One region of the Methylobacterium sp. CM6257 genome, then DNA from elsewhere that is predicted to be linked to it. Evidence: predicted binding sites of a transcription regulator. Region 1 holds the regulator's gene; the other holds the start of a gene.
The links. Region 1 encodes PhoB, which activates phosphate uptake and scavenging genes when phosphate is short. Its sites were predicted from a motif close to TGTCATNNANCTGTCAT; they were not measured.
Positions count from the first base shown of each region.

Region 1 (3,400 bases):
GCAACCGCGCCGACGAGGGCGGGCCGGTGCGGATCGCCGTGAAAGGGCTCAACTTCTACTATGGGGCCTTCCACGGGCTGAAGGACATCAACATCAACTTCCATGACAGGCAGGTCACGGCGCTGATCGGCCCGTCCGGCTGCGGGAAGTCGACGCTGCTGCGCTGCTTCAACCGGATCTACAGCCTCTACCCGGAGCAGCGAGCGGAGGGCGAGATCCTGCTCGATGGCGAGAACATCCTCGACCCGTCCATCGACCTGAACGAGCTGCGCTCGCGCATCGGCATGGTCTTCCAGAAGCCGACGCCGTTCCCGATGTCGATCTACGACAACGTCGCCTTCGGGCTGCGGCTCTATGAGAAGCTGCCGAAATCCGAGCTCGACGGCCGCGTGGAGGAATCGCTCCGCAAAGCCGCCCTCTGGGACGAGGTGAAGGACAAGCTGCGCCAGTCGGGCACGGGCCTCTCGGGCGGCCAGCAGCAGCGCCTGTGCATCGCCCGCACCGTGGCCCAGCGCCCGGAGGTGATCCTGTTCGACGAGCCGACCTCGGCGCTCGATCCGATCTCCACCGGCCGGATCGAGGAGCTGATCGAGCAGCTGCGCGACGAGTTCACCATCGTGATCGTCACGCACAACATGCAGCAGGCGGCGCGCATCTCGCAGTTCACCGCCTTCATGTATCTCGGCCAGCTGGTCGAGTTCGGCCCGACCAGCCGGATGTTCATGAATCCGACGGAACGCCGCACCCAGGACTACATCACCGGCCGTTTCGGCTAACCTGTTCGAACGATCCGGCACCGGGGAACGCCAACCGGCATTCGCCGGCGCGGCGGCGGATCCACCGGACCCGACGGATCGCTTTTCGCGGGCCCCCATCGAAGGATCCACCATGCCCGGCCATATCGTCACCTCCTACGACACCGACCTGGAGAACCTGCGTCGCTCGATCTCGGAGATGGGCGGCGTGGCCGAGAAGATGACGGCGGAGGCGACCGACGCTCTTGTGCGCCGGGACGACGCGCTCGCCCAGACGGTGATCGTCGCCGACAAGCGCCTCGACGCGCTCCAGCGTGACATCGAGGAGCGCGCCGTGCTGCTCATCGCCCGGCGCCAGCCCCTGGCGATCGACCTGCGCGAGACCATCTCGGCGATCCGCGTCTCCGGCGATCTCGAGCGGATCGGCGACCTCGCCAAGAACGTCGCCAAGCGCGTCGTCGCGATCTCCGACCAGGCGCCGGCGCAGAAGATCGTGCTGGGCGTGCGCCACATGAGCGACCTCGCGGAGGGCCAGCTCAAGGACGTGCTCGACGCCTACGCGAGCCGTGACGTCCAGGCGGCCCACGACGTCTGGGAGCGCGACGGCGAGATCGACGCGCTGTACAATTCGCTGTTCCGCGAGCTCCTGACCTACATGATGGAGGATCCGCGCAACATCTCGTTCTGCACGCATCTCCTGTTCTGCGCCAAGAACGTGGAACGCATCGGCGACCACACCACCAACATCGCCGAGACGATCCACTACCTCGCCACCGGCGAGACGCTGGCGGGCGACCGGCCGAAGAACGATGCGTCGAACTACGCGACGGTGGACGGCAGGCAGGCTCCGTAAGAGCGAGCCGCTGCCGTCCAAGCGCGGCGCGCGCTCCTTCCTGTGGCGCGCCGCCCGAAAATCGGAGGGTGTGGGTTGAGGCTGAGCGGCGCCTCCCGCACCATCCGCCGGCCCGCCCGCTCCGGAGGGAGCCGGCGAGCCCGCAGGCCGAACGGCGCCGCCTCGTGAACGGGTCATCGAACGTGAGCATGCAAGTCCTGATCGTCGAGGACGAGGAGGCGCTGACCACCCTGCTGCGCTACAACCTGGAAGCCGAGGGCTTCGTGGTGGATTCGGCCGCGCGCGGCGACGATGCGGAGTTGCTCCTGGCCGAGCGGATCCCCGATCTGGTCCTGCTCGACTGGATGCTCCCGGGCCTCTCGGGGATCGAGCTCTGCCGCCGCATCCGCGCCCGCCGCGAGACAGAGCGGCTGCCGGTGATCATGCTCACCGCCCGCGGCGAGGAAGGGGACCGGGTCCGGGGCCTCGGAACGGGCGCGGACGATTACATCGTCAAGCCGTTCTCCGTGCCGGAGCTGCTCGCCCGGATCCGCGCGCTGCTGCGCCGGGCCAAGCCCGCCCATGTCTCGGACCGCCTGGCCGCCGGCGATCTCGAACTCGACCGCACCGGCCACCGCGTCCGCCGCGGCGGCGAGGAGCTGCATCTCGGCCCCACCGAGTTCCGGCTGCTGGAATTCCTGATGCTGGCCCCGGGCCGGGTCTTCTCCCGCGAGCAGCTTCTCGACGGGGTCTGGGGCCACGACGTCTATATCGACGAGCGCACGGTGGACGTGCATGTCGGGCGGCTGCGCAAGGCGCTGAACGGCCCGCGCCAGCCCGACCCGATCCGCACGGTCCGCGGCTCCGGCTACGCCTTCGACGAGACCTTCTCGCTGGAGGCTTAGCCGCGCCCGCTCAGCGGGTCAGCGCCGCGCTCTTGCCGTCCTTGGCCGCCGGCACGGAGTCCAGGGCCGCCAGCACCGTCCCCTCGGTGAGGATCTGCGGCAGCACCTGAGGCTCTCCCATTCCCGTGTAGAGCAGGTAGAGCGGCACGCCGCTGCGCCCGTGCTTCTCCAAGAGGCGGGTGATCTCCGGGTTCTGGTTGGTCCAGTCCCCCTTCAGGTAGGTCACGCCCCGCTCCGCCATCGCGGCCCGTACGGCCTTGGTGGAGAGCGAGGTCGTCTCGTTGACCGCACAGGTGATACACCAAGCCGCGGTGAGATTGACGAAGACCGGCCGCCGCCCGTTCACCAGGGTGTCGAGACGGGCCTGGGTGAAAGGCTCGATCCCGCTGGCGGCGGCCTGCACCGCCGGAGCGGCGCGGTTCTGGGCGAGGGCCAGCGTGAGGCCCCCGACGGCGATGAGCGCCAGGACCGCGCAGGCCCGGGCAATCGGCCCCGCCATCCGCGACGCACCGCGCCCGTGCTCCCAGGCCCAGGCGCAGAAGCCGACCAGCACGAGGCCGATCAGCGCCATGAGGAGCCCCTGCGGGTCGACCTGCTGGGCCAGGACCCAGATCAGCCACGCCACCGTCGCGTAGACCGGGAAGGCCAGGACCTGCTTGAGGGTCTCCATCCAGGCGCCCGGCCGGGGCAGGGCCCGCAGGGCCGGCGGCCAGAGGGTGAGCGCCAGGAAGGGCAGGGCGAGGCCGAGCCCGAGGCTCGCGAACACCGCGAGCGCCACGCCGGCGCTCTGGGTCAGCGCGAAGCCCACCGCCGAGCCCATGAACGGTGCCGTGCAGGGCGTCGCCACCAGCGTGGCGAGGACGCCCGTGAAGAAGGAACCGCTCAGCCCCGCACGCCGGGCCAGGCCG
Region 1 is NZ_CM137735.1:4,342,145-4,345,544, reverse strand. Features, by position in the region: gene pstB (phosphate ABC transporter ATP-binding protein PstB) at 1-776, shown strand, start outside; gene phoU (phosphate signaling complex protein PhoU) at 889-1,608, shown strand; gene phoB (phosphate regulon transcriptional regulator PhoB) at 1,797-2,492, shown strand; gene ACYCO6_RS21235 (protein-disulfide reductase DsbD family protein) at 2,503-3,400, opposite strand, start outside.

Region 2 (3,400 bases), 1.6 Mb from region 1:
CGGCGCCCAGCGGTCGGCGGTGCCGGTGGCGTTCTCCGCCGGGATCACGCCGAGCGTCAGTTCGGGATACTGCGCCTTCCAGTCCTGGGCGGCGGCCGGAAGGCCGAGGAGGGTGAGCGCCGCGGCGCCAGCGAGGGTGCGTCGGGTGATCATGATGTCGTCCCTTGGGTTACGTGTGGCGCAGGGTTCGGCCGACCGCCGAGGCCGGCGGGCGTTTCCCGATCCGTCGTTGTTGGGGCCTCAAGCCCGGTGCGCCGGCGGCCGGCGAACCCGGCTCAGGCGCCGATGGCAGCCTGGCGGACCGGACGCGCCGGCACGAAGCCGGGCCGGCCCGGCATTGCCGCCCGCTGCTCCGCCTCGCGCTGGGCGGAATCGTCGAGCACCTCGCCGGCCTCCAGGCCGTAGAGCCGGCGCGCCACGTCCTCGGTAAGGTCGAAGGGGCCGCCCTCGAACACCACGCGGCCGGCGGCGAGGCCGACGAGGCGGTCGCAATAGGCACGGGCGAGATCGAGGGAGTGCAGGTTGCAAAGGACCGTGATGCCGTAGCGCCGGTTCACCTCGGCCAGCGCGTCCATCACGAGACGGGTGTTGCGCGGATCGAGGGAAGCCACGGGCTCGTCCGCGAGCAGGATCTCGGGCTCCTGAACCAGGGCGCGCGCGATGGCCACGCGCTGCTGCTGGCCGCCCGACAGACCGTCCGCCCGCTGGCCGGCGAATTCGCCCATGTCGAAGCTCTCCAGCGCGGCCAACGCCATCGCCCGGTCCTCCTCGGACCATTGGCGCAGCAGGGACCGGTAGCTCGGCACGTGGCTGAGCCGGCCCATCAGGACGTTGGTCATCACGTCGAGGCGTCCGACGAGGTTGAATTGCTGGAAGATCATGGCGCAGCGGGTGCGCCACGCCCGCAGGGCCCGACCCCGCAGGGTCGTGACGTCGTGCCCGTCATGGCGGATGCGCCCCGAACTCGGGTCCGCCAGCCGGTTGATGAGTCGCAGCAGCGTCGACTTGCCGGCGCCGGACCGGCCGATCACTCCGACGAAGCTGCCGGGCTCGATCTCCAGTGAGACGCCGTCCAGGGCGCGCCGGGCGCCGTATTGGCGCGTCAGATCCTCGATGACCAGCATGCATCCATCCGCCGGAGAATGGCCGAAGCTAAACGCCAGTTACACGACGATTGGATGACGAATACGATTCAATGTTGTTTGCCGGCGCAACGTCTACACTCGATCACGGCATCAGGACCCGTATCGGTCAAGGAATGCTTCGATCGGGAGGGCGCGAAAATCCGGGAGCGCTCGGCGCAGGCGCTCATGGTCCCAGTCCCACCAGGCGAAGCGCTCCAACCGCGCGGCAATCTCCTCGGGAAACCGGCGCCGGACCGGCCTGGCGGGGTTGCCGACCACGATCGTGTAGGGTTCGACGTCCCGCGTGACGATCGCGCCCGCCCCGACGACCGCGCCGGTGCCGATGGTGCGGCCGGGCAGGACGACCACACCGTGGCCAATCCAGACGTCGTGGCCGATCGCCACCGGGCTGGCCCGGCGCCGGTCGAAGAAGGCCGGCTCGTCGGCCTCCTCGGGCCAGTAGGCAAGGGCCCGGTAGGTGAAATGCGCTTGCGACGCGCGCTCCATCGGGTGGTTGCCCGGGTTGATGCGCACGCTCGCGGCGATCGAGCAGAACTTGCCGACTGTCGTGTAGATCACCTCGCCATCCTGGGCGATGTAGGAATAATCGTCCAAGGCCGTCTCGGTCAGGCGAGTGCGGGCGCCGACCTCGGTGAAGCGGCCGAGCCGGCAATGGACGACCCGGGCACTCGGATCGACCGCCGGCTCGGGGCCGAGGGGGCGGTCAGCCATGAACGTCTCCGTGAGAGGCTCCCTGGGCGTCTCCGAAGGGCAGGCGCGCCAGAAGCCGGAACGGCTCGGACCCGTCCTGGCTCAACAGGCACAGGGCGTCGATCACCAGGGGTTCGGGCCCGCAGGCGGCGTAGGCCTCGGTCAAGCGGGCGCGCCAAGCGTCGCGCTCGGCGTCCGGCAGGGCGTCGGTCAGGGTCATGTGGAAGCGGAAGGCCTCGAACACGTACGGATAACCCCAGCGATCCAGGAGGGCCCGTCCGCGCGGGCCGAGACGGTCGGCGCGACGCTTCGCGCGCTCCGCCTCGGTGAGCGGCGCCCGGAACGGGTCGAGGGCGGCGACGCATTCGGCGGCGAGCAGCCCCAGCGCCGCCGGGGGAGCCTCCGGGACCAGGGCGAGGAAGGGTCCGATCGCCGCGACCTCCAGCGGGCCCACGGCCACGGGCGGGTGCGCTGCCGCGAGGCTCCGGGCGGCGGCCACGAGATCGGTCTCGGTGGTGCCTTCCGCGAGGCGCAGCGGCGCCTTGAGTGTCGCGTGGAAGCCGTAGACCCGGGCCCCCGCCGTGACGGCCGCGAGGTCCTCCAGCGCGGCCGGATGCGCCACCGTATCGCCGGAGACGTTGTCGTAGCCGAGCACGGCCTTGCCGAAGGCGTCGAGGCGGGAGCCCGGAGCGGGCAGCCAGTACAGGGCGTAGCGGCGGGTCACGTCTCGGCCTCCGGAGTTTGCGGGCGCGGCCATCAGGCCGTCGGCACGTATGGGCGGTCGACGGCGGCCCGGCGCGGCCGCACATCCATGGCGTTGCCGCGCCACACGATAGCGCTCTGGACCCAGGCCCCCAGCCAGATCGCCGGGATCAGGGCGTCGCGCACGAGGAAGGCCGCCAGCATGCGGGGCGAACGGTGCCAGCCCGCGCGGACGGCGAGCCGGTATTCGGCGCCATAGCACAGGGCGGCGAGGCAAGCAGCGCCGAGGAGGCCGGCAAGGCTGCCGGCCCAGAGGGCCACCAGCAGCGCCGGCAGCAGGACGCCGCTGCCGATCTCGGGGATGAAGAACAGCGGGAAGGTCACCCGCCGCAGCCGCGCCCAGCGGAGCTGGCGCGCCCAGACCTCCCGGAAGCCGCGCGGTCCGAGCGGCTGCTCGAACGGGCTTGCCACGAGATGGACGCGCTTGCCGGCGGCACGCACCAGCTTGGTTGCCGCCGCGTCCTCGGCGATCTCCGCCGCGAGCGCCTGGAGGCCACCGCGCTGGTCCAGGAAGGGCCTGTGCCAGAGCATGCTCTTGCCCTGCGCGAAGCCTAGCCCGAACGCCTCGGCGGCGTATTGCCAGCGGGCCTGCAGGGTGTTCAGGAAGGCGCATTCCACCTCCGCCATGAGGCTGCCCGGGCGGGCGCCGGCGGGGGTCGAGCAGACGAGGCCGGTCTCGTCCCGCCACGCCGCCTGGAGGCGCTGGAGATAGTCCGGCGGCATGGCCACGTTGGAATCGGCCAGCACCACCCAGTCATGGGCGGCGGCCCGCCAGCCGCGCAGGCAGTTGTTCAGCTTCGGAT
Region 2 is NZ_CM137735.1:5,947,172-5,950,571, forward strand. Features, by position in the region: gene phnD (phosphonate ABC transporter substrate-binding protein) at 1-153, opposite strand, end outside; gene phnC (phosphonate ABC transporter ATP-binding protein) at 276-1,124, opposite strand; gene ACYCO6_RS28955 (LbetaH domain-containing protein) at 1,236-1,856, opposite strand; gene ACYCO6_RS28960 (DUF1045 domain-containing protein) at 1,849-2,559, opposite strand; gene ACYCO6_RS28965 (glycosyltransferase) at 2,592-3,400, opposite strand, start outside.
Region 2: phnC (phosphonate ABC transporter ATP-binding protein) is a predicted target of PhoB. The motif match lies at 1,168-1,184, and genes of this name have one in related genera.